Regions from separate parts of the Paenibacillus taichungensis genome, predicted to be linked through region 2. Evidence: riboswitches for the same ligand, from Rfam matches in the RefSeq annotation. Region 2 holds a riboswitch; each other region holds the start of a gene.
What was found. A riboswitch is a leader RNA that binds a small molecule or an ion and turns the genes downstream of it on or off. The one in region 2 is predicted to bind thiamine pyrophosphate.

Region 1: another riboswitch for thiamine pyrophosphate. It lies ahead of thiC (phosphomethylpyrimidine synthase ThiC); the one in region 2 lies ahead of ACR1R9_RS08410 (thiamine phosphate synthase).
Region 3: another riboswitch for thiamine pyrophosphate. It lies ahead of ACR1R9_RS22910 (ABC transporter ATP-binding protein); the one in region 2 lies ahead of ACR1R9_RS08410 (thiamine phosphate synthase).
Region 4: another riboswitch for thiamine pyrophosphate. It lies ahead of ACR1R9_RS25120 (ABC transporter substrate-binding protein); the one in region 2 lies ahead of ACR1R9_RS08410 (thiamine phosphate synthase).

The regions. Positions count from the first base shown of each region.
Region 1 is NZ_CP194720.1:5,347,794-5,350,924, forward strand. It holds gene thiC (phosphomethylpyrimidine synthase ThiC) at 1-1,448, opposite strand, end outside; TPP riboswitch at 1,812-1,925, opposite strand; gene ACR1R9_RS24005 (IclR family transcriptional regulator) at 2,045-2,788, opposite strand.
Region 2 is NZ_CP194720.1:1,807,078-1,810,208, forward strand. It holds gene ACR1R9_RS08405 (ABC-F family ATP-binding cassette domain-containing protein) at 1-841, shown strand, start outside; TPP riboswitch at 906-1,015, shown strand; gene ACR1R9_RS08410 (thiamine phosphate synthase) at 1,328-1,921, shown strand; gene thiO (glycine oxidase ThiO) at 1,926-3,131, shown strand, end outside.
Region 3 is NZ_CP194720.1:5,083,049-5,086,179, forward strand. It holds gene hisC (histidinol-phosphate transaminase) at 1-1,012, shown strand, start outside; TPP riboswitch at 1,120-1,222, shown strand; gene ACR1R9_RS22910 (ABC transporter ATP-binding protein) at 1,397-2,164, shown strand; gene ACR1R9_RS22915 (ABC transporter permease) at 2,151-2,963, shown strand; gene ACR1R9_RS22920 (ABC transporter substrate-binding protein) at 3,012-3,131, shown strand, end outside.
Region 4 is NZ_CP194720.1:5,582,857-5,585,987, forward strand. It holds gene ACR1R9_RS25110 (VOC family protein) at 1-74, shown strand, start outside; gene ACR1R9_RS25115 (NAD-dependent epimerase/dehydratase family protein) at 91-846, shown strand; TPP riboswitch at 992-1,104, shown strand; gene ACR1R9_RS25120 (ABC transporter substrate-binding protein) at 1,327-2,367, shown strand; gene ACR1R9_RS25125 (thiamine-binding protein) at 2,591-2,881, shown strand; gene ACR1R9_RS25130 (ABC transporter permease) at 2,881-3,131, shown strand, end outside.

The DNA.
Region 1 (3,131 bases), 3.4 Mb from region 2:
GCGATAACACCTTCCCGAACATCATCCTTATTGGGCAGGCCCAGATGTTCTTTTGGCGTAACATAACAGAGCATGGAGGTACCAAACCAACCAATCATTGCTGCTCCAATTGCCGAGGTAATATGGTCATATCCTGGTGCAATATCGGTCGTCAGCGGTCCCAGCGTATAGAACGGCGCCTCTTTACATATCTCCATTTGCAGATCGACATTCTCCTTGATCTTGTGCATCGGCACATGCCCTGGACCTTCAATCATCACCTGCACATCATGCTTCCAGGCGATTTGTGTTAGTTCTCCAAGCGTAGCCAGTTCCGCCATCTGAGCTTCATCATTGGCATCGTAGATGCTTCCTGGGCGAAGTCCGTCTCCGAGCGAGAACGCCACGTCATACTTTTTCATAATCTCGCAGATTTCTTCAAAATGGGTATACAGAAAATTCTCCTCATGATGTGCAAGGCACCATGCTGCCATGATGGACCCGCCCCGTGACACAATGCCTGTCATACGCTTGGCGGTGAGCGGAATATATCGGAGCAGCACGCCTGCATGGATCGTAAAGTAGTCCACACCCTGCTCTGCCTGCTCAATGAGCGTGTCACGATACAACTCCCAGGTCAGGGCTTCAGCTTCTCCATTGACCTTCTCCAGCGCCTGATAGAGCGGTACTGTTCCAATCGGTACAGGTGAATTGCGGATAATCCATTCGCGGGTCGTATGAATGTCCTTGCCTGTGGAAAGATCCATCACCGTATCCGATCCCCAGCGTACGGCCCAAGTCATCTTCTCCACCTCTTCCTCGATGGAGGAGGATACCGCAGAGTTTCCGATGTTCGCATTGATCTTCACATGAAAATGACGCCCGATCAGCATTGGCTCACTCTCCGGGTGATTGATGTTCGACGGCAGGATGGCCCTGCCACTCGCCAGCTCCTGCCGCACAAATTCCGGTTCCACACCCTCACGAATGGCGGCGAACTCCATCTCCGGCGTGATCAGTCCCTGCCGTGCATAATGCATCTGGGTCACGCAGCGCCCTGCCTGTGCCCGCAATGGTTTACCACGCAAGCCTGGATACTTCTCGGCTCCAGTTCGCTTCCCTCCTGGTTTCAATCCGTTATCCTCCGGTTTTACCGTTCGTCCCTGGTAGGCTTCAACATCTTCACGCTCCGTAATCCAGCGGGTACGCAGTGCTGGCAGCCCTGCCCGGATATCGGCATGAAATCCGGGGTCGGTCATCGGTCCGCTCGTATCGTAGACACGCAGCGGTTCGTTATACTCCACTCCTTGAGGAGTATTGGTGTCATGAAGGGCAATTTCACGCTCCGGTACTGCAATGTCAGGTCGTGAGCCATGAATGTAAACTTTGCGGCTGCCCGGGAAGGGCTGAACCCGTCCTGCCGTACCTTTTTCCTTTGCCAACTGCTGATCCTGCTTGTCCTGTCCCATCGTTCGGTTTCCTGTACTCATCGCTCTTGTCTCCTCCTCATTAGTGTTTGCCTGGATTGAAATACTTGCACACGGCTCCAAACCATCCACAACATAGAAAAAGAAAGAGCGACCCTACAACACAAAATAGAGACATACAATTCAAGTAATACAGACATACGAGGCAAAAGATATCGGAACCCAATGCTCGCCAATGCTCCCAGCTCTTTATCCAAAAGCAGCTCTGACACCAGCTTTCGCCTGTTTACTGTATAAAAAAAGCCGGTTCCCAAGGGAACCGGCTTATCTCCATCACCAATAACACACCTTATAGAGACTCCTTAGTGGAGCCTATCTATAGGTTAAATTATATGGTGTTCGTGATCGTATCGCCGATTACTTCCCTACGCTGGTATGATCCAGATCAGGTGCAAAGGGTCCGGAATCTCATGCGATTCCGTCTCAGTCCGGACAATTCGGACTCCCCCAGTAACGTTAACAAGTTGCAGCATCTAGGCCGCAGATTCATATTCATTTATGCTGACCCTGTTGGGCCATCCATTACAGAGTAGCGCAACCGAATCATAAAAACAACCTTTAAATTCCAGAAAATAAGATCAGGATAGCATAAGCCCCATCTGCGTAGCAGCTTCCTTCAACACAGGTGCGTATTCATGCAACGTTTCTTGCGAGAGACGGCTAACAGGCCCGGATACCGACAGGGCAGCAGCGATGTTGCCTTTCCGATCCATTATGGGTACAGATACTGCTGCGGCTCCCGGTTCACGTTCCTCATAACTTGTTGCGTAGCCGTATTCCAGAATGTCTTTCATCTGTGCCAAATATACTTTGGGATCGATAAATACCGGCCATTCCGGTCCATTCATCAGATCTTCGCGGTCCTCTTCGGTGGCAAAAGCCATCAGCACTTTGCTGGATGCTCCCACTGATAACGGAAGTCTGACGCCCACCGGAGCTACACGACGAATCGCCTGATCACTCTGCACGGCTTGAATTCGAATCCGCTCACTGCCATCACGCAGATATAAACTCACGGTTTCGCCCAGTCGATCTCTCAGCCGCTCCATCGCAGGAAGGAGCAAAATGGCAGGATCATCGCTGCGAGACATATGGGCAGACAGTTCCCAGATGCGTATGCCGAGTCGATACTTCTCAGTTGCAGCATCCCGGATTACGAACCCTTTGTCCTCCAAAGTAGCCATCAGACGATGGACTGTACTCTTGTGCAGACCGATCTGGCTGGCAATTTCCGTGAGTCCCAGATCACTGCGGGTTGTAAAACACAATAATATATCCAGCGCCCGTTCTACAGCCCGGACGGTTAACTTTCGGTCTTCCATGGCAAGTTGCCCTCCTCATGTTTCATCACATGAAACTTGGTTACATAAATTATATGAGAAACGGTCTCATCTGTAAACCAAAAAGCGCCATTTGGAATAGGGATATTTGTAAATATTTTCTTTTTATAAATTAGAATCCCCTGCATTTTGCACCCTAAGGAAATGTTACCCATATATCTTCAGAACTATATAACAATTGCGTAACAAATGGCCTCAATCAATTGACTTTGACTATATTGGAACATACGATAAAGATATATTAAATTAAGATTTTGCTTCATAAGTAGTCAGAAAAATCATTTATCCGCTCTGTTCGTCTCGTTGTTATCTTCATTTGATTTTT
Region 2 (3,131 bases):
GACGCGTTATGCAGCGAACTATAACAAATTCCTTGAAATGGCCGACATGAATAAGGCGCAGCATATTGATGCTTATGAGAAACAGCAGGAGTTTATCAAGAAGCAGGAAGATTTCATTCAGCGGAACAAAGCCCGCGCTTCTACTTCCGGTCGTGCCAAGAGCCGTGAGAAGCAGCTCGGCAAGATTGAACGGATTGATCGTCCAGACGAAGCAGCTAAACCCACATTCAAATTCAAGGATGCCCGGGCGAGTAGTAAAACCGTCTTTGAGGGTATTGATTTTGAAATTGGATATTCATATGCATTATTGCCTAAAATGACGATGACGATTGAGCGTGGCGAGAAAATTGCCATTGTTGGATGTAACGGTGTAGGTAAATCCACATTGCTCAAGACTATTCTGGGGAAAATCCCACCTATCAGCGGTAAGACTTTCTTGGGTGATTATCTGGAAACAGCCTATTTCGAACAGGAAGTACGTGCAGGTAATATTACTCCAATCGAAGATGTGTGGAACGAATTTTCTCATCTGACACAGAATGAAGTCCGGGGGCATCTCGCACGTTGTGGATTGAAAAATGAGCATATCACCCGCCCGCTTAACGCGCTTAGTGGTGGTGAACAAGCCAAAGTTCGTCTCTGTAAACTTCTGATGCGTGAAAGTAACTGGATTTTGTTCGATGAGCCTACAAACCATTTGGATGTAACGGCTAAAGCAGAGTTGAAACGTGCCTTGCAAGAATTCAAGGGTACCGTACTGCTCGTATCCCATGAACCTGATTTTTATGAAGGTTGGGTTACCAAAACGTGGGATGTTGAAGCTTGGTCCGAAAAACAATAACGTAATAAATGGAAATGTACGGTGACAAAAAAAGGTGTCTATGGTAACATAGGCTACAGCTTCATATGAACACTAGGGGGGCCGCACGATGCGGCTGAGATGGAAGAATGCGATTCCGGACCCTTCGTACCTGATCTGGATCATACCAGCGTAGGGAAGTGGCGCGTTTCAACTAATGACAAAGAGCTTTATCGATGACTTTGCGATATTGCCTGCAAGATAAATCATGCAACTCTATGTAACAGCGTTGCGACTATGGATGATTTCTATAGTTGTTATGCGTTATGTATAAAGTAATTGCATTGAACAGTCATTCAGTTGATCCATGAATTCTAAATTCGTGGCCACTCCCCTACGGGAGTGGCTTTTTTTGTTTTGTATTAGCTTAAATCATGCAAAAGGAGGGCGAACGGGACGGCAATCTTCCACGAACATGTAACTACAAGATCATTCGAACTGCATGTGGTTTCACCAGATACAGGAGACATGGACTCTTTTCTGAATATTGCTAAGGATATATGGCGGTGGGTCGATTATATCCACATTCGGGAAAAAAAGCTTCCTCTTGAGCAACAGATGTATTGGGCGCAAAGTCTAAAAACAGAAGGTGTTCCATCTAGCCGAATCATTATAAATGGCTCAGATCAGCTGTACCAACATACGTCGCTTGGTGGTGTCCATTGGGGTCAATCAGTTATTCGCAGTTACGATAAGGATGAGTTAAAGAGAGACGATCGGCTCCGCGTAGGCATATCGGTTCATTCTCTGGAAGAAGCAAAAATTGCTGAAGAACGTGGAGCGGATTATCTTTTTTATGGGCACGTCTATGCTTCAAATAGTAAACCTAATTGCGAATCAAGAGGGCTTAGTGCGTTGGCTGAGGTATGCTCCAATGTTTCAATTCCGGTGATCGCGATTGGCGGGATTAGTTCTGAGAAAATTGCTGCCATTCGAACTGCTGGTGCCAGAGGAGCAGCTGTGATTTCAACGATTTGGTCGAACGATGAGCCGAAACTGGCCGCGGCTTCATTGCGACAGGCGATCGAGGATTCAGAGAGGTATGTTGAACCAGGGAGATGAGACCATGAGAGAGGAAGCAAGAAGTCGAAGCAGGAATCGTTCAGGCTATCATCCAGGAATAGTATCGGGAAGTAAAGTTGGAGCGGAAGTTCGAGGCAAGCTTCATGCAGAAACCATTATTGTAGGCGGAGGAGTTATCGGTTGTGCCATTGCATGTGAACTTGCTAGCCGAGGTCATGATGTTCTTCTGGTTGAGCGGGCGCGGATTGCTGGAGGAACTTCCTGTGCAGCTGCCGGGATGCTTGCTGCTGACAGTGAGGAATTCACTCATGCTGTAATGGCGAAGCTTGCACAGAAGAGCAGAGCTTTGCTTCATGAGCAGAAGGAACGAATCAGTTCGCTTAGCGGAGTGGAGATGGGGCTGCAACAGCATGGTTTTATTACTCCTTTTCGTTCATACAGTGAGGTCCGCAGTTACAAAAACAATCGATCGTCTACCTTATCTACAGAACATATTTGGTGGGATCGAGTCGCTGTCCAACAGGAAGCTTCATGGTTAAACAGAGATACGTATGGTGCATATTACAGACCTTCCGAGAGCGAGGTTCTTCCCGTCAATCTAACACAAGCTTATATCAGATCAGCTCAAGCCATGGGTGCGAGGGTGATGGAAGGTGTACAGGATGTCCGTTTGTATACGGATATGAACGGTGTGCAAGGGGTTGAGACTTCAATAGGAACGATGACATCGAGAAATGTCATTATTGCTACAGGGTTACATGGTGAAGAATTGATGAGACAAGTGGGTCTGAAATCGCCTGTTTTGCCTGTGAAAGGGGAGATTGCAGCGGTGCAGTTTTCACCCCATCATGTCGGTTACAGACCTGACAAAACGGTGTATGCAGAGGATATATATATTGTTCCCAAAGCCAATGGAGAAGTATGGCTCGGTGCAACAAGCCTTCCAGGAAGAACAGACATGAAAGTTTCGGTCCAAGGTATTCAGAAGTTGCTTACAGCTGCGACAAATTGGGTTCCTGGCATGAAGGAAGCGCATTTTATCCGAGCGTGGGCTGGTGTTCGTCCCTCGACTCCGGATGGATTGCCGTATGTAGGGGCTTGTGAAAGTGTTCCGGGTTTATTCGCTGCTTTTGGACATTATCGTAACGGAATATTGCTTAGTGCAATTACAGCCAGCCTCATGGCTGACTTGATTTGTGGCAAAACCTCGGAAGAACTTGGGATTCAAGCTCTTAGTCCAGAACGTTTG
Region 3 (3,131 bases), 3.3 Mb from region 2:
GGAAAGTGTAGATCGACTTGCAGCGAACGAAAATCCGTTTGGTTCTTCTCCCCTGGCAGCAGAAGCGGTCAGATCGCTGGGTTCCGATCTTTTGGCTCAATACCCCGACGGTTCCAGCCAACTGCTCCGTGACAAACTTGCGGAACGTCTGGGTGTGCGTACCTCCCAACTGGTATTTGGCAGTGGATCATTCGAGCTCCTAACCCTTACCGCCCAAGCCTATCTTAATCCCGGCGAGGAATCACTCATTCCGGTGCCCTCCTTTAACTGGTATAAGGGCGCTACGCTGCTGGCAGGCGGGGTTATTCATGAAGTGCCTTTGGTCAACCATTCGCTGGACCTGGAGCAATTCCGGCACCGGATTAATGCTTCTACCCGAATCATCTGGCTGTGCAATCCGAATAATCCAACCGGAACCATTTTCACGGCAGATGCCCTGCTTGGTTTACTCGAACATGTTCCCTCCCATGTCGTGGTTGTCCTGGACGAAGCGTATTATGAATTCGCGGAAAGTGAAGATTATCCTGATACGGTTAAGCTGCTGGAGCAGTACAATAATCTGATTATTTTGCGGACCTTCTCCAAAATATATGGACTGGCCGGCCTGCGTATTGGATATGGCATCGGGAATGAAAGCATCATTGAAGGCATTAACCGGGTCAAGCTGCCTATCAGTCTGACAGCCACATCCCAAGCCGCTGCTTCGGCCAGCCTGGATGATCATGGATTTGTTTCTCATTGCCTGCACTACAATCGTCAGGGACGGGAAACGTTAATGCAGTCCTTTGATCATTGGAACTTACCCTACATCCCTTCCGAAACAAATTTCATTATGGTGGATCTGTTGCAGGATAGTGGCCCGATTACCCAAGAATTGTTGAACAGAGGCATCTCTGTTCGCGGCGGTGCCGAATTCGGTATGCCTACCTGGCTTCGGATTACGATTGGCACACCTGAGCAGATTGCCCGGCTGATCGGTGAGCTTGATTCACTGTTACATTCCAACGATTAGAATCCTAGGTTACTTTCCTAACTCACATTACGCACACTTCTTTTAAGCCGCCCCTTTACATTCCACTTGCATGTGATATATGCTGAACACACAACTGCATATCTTGAACATTGCACTAGGGGAGCCTTGCGGCTGAGACGAATCGAACGATTCGGACCCTTTGAACCTGATCTGGATCATACCAGCGGAGGGAAGTGGAGCGGCCTCTCAGTAAGCGGATTTTTTCATGTTGATGATGAAATTTAATGTGAATTGACTTACAGACCCACTCATTTCTCCGGAAATGGGTGGGTCTTTTTCGCGTTCTGCGGGCAGATCAGAAGGTGTAATTAAAGATCCCGCGGTTTGAGGTTGAATTTTGAATAACAAGGGGGACGGAACGAGATGGATAACGATATAACCCTTCACAACATGAGCTACGCTTTCCCGGGAAAAAGGGATTCCCCCGTGCTCTCCAATTTGTCGATGCGTGTAGCCAAAGGAGAATTCGTTTCGCTCATCGGTTCCAGCGGCTCCGGTAAAAGTACCCTCTTCAAGCTGCTGGCAGGCTTGCTTGAGCCAACACACGGAACCATTGACATTCCTTGGGTTCAAGAAGGAAAGCGACTGGGGCAGGTGGCCTACATGCCACAAAAGGACCTCCTATTATCCTGGAGAACCGTCCTGGAGAATTGCATGCTCCCCGCTGAACTTGCTCCAGGTCGGCAGGATAAGGTAAGGATTCGAGCGGACATTCTGGCCGGTCTCGACCGATTTGGCTTATCCGGTCAGGCGCATGCTTACCCGGACGAGCTGTCAGGTGGCATGCGCCAGCGTGTCGCGCTGCTTCGTACTTTGCTGACAGGTGGCCAACTCATGCTCCTGGATGAACCATTCGGCGCACTCGATGCCCTGACCAAACGTGAGATGCATCGGTGGCTACTGGAGCTCTGGGAGGGCCTGGGCAAAACCGTGTTGTTCATCACACATGACATTGAAGAAGCCCTGCTGCTCAGTGATCGGATTATCCTGTTAACTCCGGTGGGCCAAGACCAACAGCTGCAGGATTTGACGGTACCTTTGCCACGTCCAAGACATTCGGACATGATCTACGAACCGGCTCTCGTTCAGATGAGACGACTACTGGAGGAACAATTGCATGCGAGACGGTAACTTGAGAGATAGCATGAAGCATAGCGTAAGAGGTTGGCTTGCCCGTTATGGTCTGTTTCTTTTGCTCATGATCTTGCTGCTTGCTCTCTGGGAGTGGATTGTGTGTATGGGATGGGTGCCTTCCTTCATCATTCCAGCCCCGACGGCGATTGTCCGTTCGCTGTATGAACATCACCACCTTCTGCTGGCTACACATCTGCCCGCCACCTTGATGGAGGTTGTCGTTGGTTTTGGCTTGTCCATTGGTGCCGGAATTGCACTTGCAACGGGTATGCATATGAATCGGTCGATTGAAAAAGCGTTATATCCCTTCATCGTGATCAGTCAGACGATCCCGCTGATTGCCCTGTCCCCCGTCTTCATCCTGTGGTTTGGCTACACGCTGTGGAGTAAAGTGGCGGTGGTGTTCCTGATCGCATTTTTCCCAATTGTGGTGAGCACCTACGATGGCCTGCGCCAGGGTGATCCGGAGCAGCGTGAACTGCTGCTGACGATGGGGGCCACCAAGTGGGATATTTTTCGCAAACTCCAGATTCCACTTGCCCTTCCCTCCTTCTTTTCGGGACTGAAAATGTCTGTGGTGTATTGTGTGGTCGGTGCAACGATCGGTGAATGGCTTGGTGGAAGCAAGGGGCTTGGCTACTTCAGCCGCAGAATGTCGAGCAATATGAACACGGATGCGATGTTCGCCGCCATTATGCTATTATCCCTACTTGGTATCGCCCTGTTTGTACTCATTGCATGGATGGAGAGAAGATTCAGTACCTCACGTCATGCAGGTAGAAGAAAAGCTGGATAACTTTCGGATTTCAAAACAAAAAACAAAAGAAACGAGGGACTTTACGTTATGAATAAAAAGCATATCTATTCCCTGCTCCCCATTCTGCTCATGTCTCTGTTGCTGATCGTCAGCGGATGCGGTAAAACGGGCATCAATACGCCCTCCACAGACTCAACTTCCAATGCA
Region 4 (3,131 bases), 3.1 Mb from region 2:
CACTGCCTAACGGTTACCGTTATTTCTTCATCTATGGACCTGAAAAGGAATGGATTGAGTTCTTCCAGCGCTAAGAATTGGAGCTGATTTATGAACATTTTAATTACCGGCGCAGCCGGAAAAATTGGACGTGACTTGTCCCAACACTTGTCAGAAGCATTTCACCTTCGACTAACGGATTTGAATATCAACAGACTACATACGTATCAAGGGACAAGCCATGAGATCATGACACTGGATGTGACAGATCCCGAAGCCTGTCAGCACGCTTGCGAAGGCATGGATGTGGTTGTACATCTGGCGGGAGATCCTTCCCCGCATGCCGGATTCTATGAATCGTTGTTGGATATTAATATCAAGGGAACATTTAATGTATTCCGTGCAGCTAAGGACCAAGGTGTGCGGAGAGTCATTCTGGCAAGCAGTGCACAGACGATCGAGGGGTATCCCATTGATGCTCAAGTCTATCCGGACATGCCGACACGCCCACGGAATTTGTACGGAGTTAGCAAATGTTTTGGTGAATCGCTCGCTTCCTATTTTGCGTATACCGAAGGTTTACAAAGTGTAGCAGTACGTATAGGTGCATATGATGATTTTCAACCAGATGGACCCGCGCTGGAGGCAAGGGATATGAGCGCGTATATTAGTCCGGCTGACTTGTGTGATTTGATGTTCAAAGCCATTACAACTACAGATCTGGAGCCCTTCACCATACTGCATGGAATCTCGAATAATCGGTTTAAACGATTGAATCTGGAAACCACTCAGAAACAGGTAGGATATGACCCGAAATCCGATGCTTTTGCACTCAGTCAGATTTCCTTATATGATTCGCCACGTTAATTATTGAAAAGAACACATCTAGAGAGGTCGTTATACGCATGTATAATGGCCTCTTTGATTCATTCATACGTGCTCCAATCCAGTTCCTGACTGGACATGCATGGGCCTCTGGCCTATAATTACACCTAGTAATGCCCGTAACTTCATAGTTTCCCAGGGGAGTCGGAATAGGCCGGCTGAGAGTGTATCCCACCAAGATACTGACCCTTAGACCTGATCTGGATCATGCCAGCGTAGGAATCGGAGTATATCGAATTGGCCCAGCCTCTTTGCTGAGTGCCACATCTCTAACGCCTGCACGCGTCCCGGATTAACGGGGCGCTTTTTTTAATGTTCTTTTATATAGCCAGAGAGCTAAAAAAAGTGACGTCATCCGGATCATAGCTGGTATAAATCTGTCGATTTATGCAAGAAGCTTGGATATGAAGCCAAGGAGTACCCCGCGCCACTGGCCGGACAACATGAAGGAGAGAAATGAAGATGAGATGGCGTAAAATGATGGGCCTAATGCTCTTGTGCGTACTACTAGTGGCTGTGGCCGCATGTGGCGGCAAAGAAGCTGCACCTTCAGGAGAAAATGGCAGCAGCAACACCGAAAACAGCAATGAAGGTGACAACGCAGCCCTCAAGGACGTTAAAGTGGTGCTGGACTGGACACCAAATACAAATCATACCGGCCTGTATGCGGCCGTAGATCAAGGTTTTTACAAAGCCGAAGGCTTAAATGTCGAGATTGTACAGCCAGGTGCTGGAGGCGCGGATACGATGGTAGCTTCGAACGAAGTGCCTTTTGGCGTAAGTTATCAGGAGAGTGTAACCCAGGCCCGCACACAGGGGGTACCGCTCGTGTCCATCGCTGCAGTCATTCAGCATAACACGTCCGGATTTGCCGCTCCGGTGGATCGGAACATCAAATCTCCCAAAGATTTTGAAGGCAAAACCTATGGTGGCTGGGGCTCCCCGGTGGAAGAAGCTGTAATGCAGTCCATTATGGAAGGCGAAGGCGCCGATGTATCCAAAGTAAAAAATATTAGCATGGGTGATGCAGACTTCTTCACCGCTGTGAAACGCGATATCGACTTTGCCTGGATTTTCTACGCATGGACGGGCATTGAAGCCGAACTGCGCGGCGAACCGATCGACATGCTGTATGTAAAAGATTATTCCGAAGCTCTGGACTACTACACACCGGTACTCGTTACCAATGAAAAGACGATTCAGAACGATCCCGAGCTGGTTAAAGCGTTCTTGAAAGCGACTTCCGAAGGATATCAATATGCGATTGAACATCCCGAAGACGCTGCCAACATTCTGATCAAGGCTGTACCGGATCTGGATAAGGATCTTGTACTCGCAAGCCAGAAGTGGCTGAGTCCAAAATATCAGGATGACGCACCGCGCTGGGGTGAGCAGAAGCAGGAGGTATGGCAGAACTACACGGATTGGATGTTTAGCAAAAAACTGCTCGATGAGCAGGTAGATGTATCCAAGGCGTATACGAACGAGTTCTTACCCCAATAAAATTATCCATATAAAATGAACTTAGTATTTATACGAGGACGAAGAGGACAGAAATAACGTGAAAAAGCGAAGCGTTCGCCTTTATCACCGGATTTTCCCTTTGGAGAAGGGAATCAAAAAAATCTGGGGATAACAGCGATTGGAAGGTTATTCTGTCATCGAAGTGGCAAGTGTAACAGTCATTAGTTCATTTTATACATTTCGAAAGGAAACGTGATCTCTCATGGCAAGCACACTACTTAGCATTCAAGTCATTCCCAAAACGCCAAATGGCGAAAATTCCTATCCTTATGTTGATCGTGCCATTGAAGTTATTCAGCAGTCCGGCTTGAAATATCAGGTTAATCCACTGGATACCACGATGGAGGGAGAACTGGAGGAACTGCTCGAGGTTGTCCGCAAAATGCACGAAGTTCTCGTGGAAGCTGGCAGCCCAAGCATCATCTCACAGATCAAGATCGCCCATAGCCCAAGCGGCTTCAGCATGGACACCCTGACGGAGAAATATCGCTAATGCATGCCTATTGGAAAAGCGTATGGCCGCCCTTTGTGGCGGTTATTCTCTTTATAGCGATATGGCAGGGAGCTGTCTCCCTGTTCCATATTGAGAAATGGATGCTGCCTGCGCCTTCAGACATCGCCCATGAAGCAGCGTCCCAGGCCGAGCGACTTGGCATGCATGCATGGGCAACAATCCAGCTGACATTGATTGGGTTTGCAGCAGGTACACTTGTGGGATTACTGATTGCGATGGTGCTGCATCT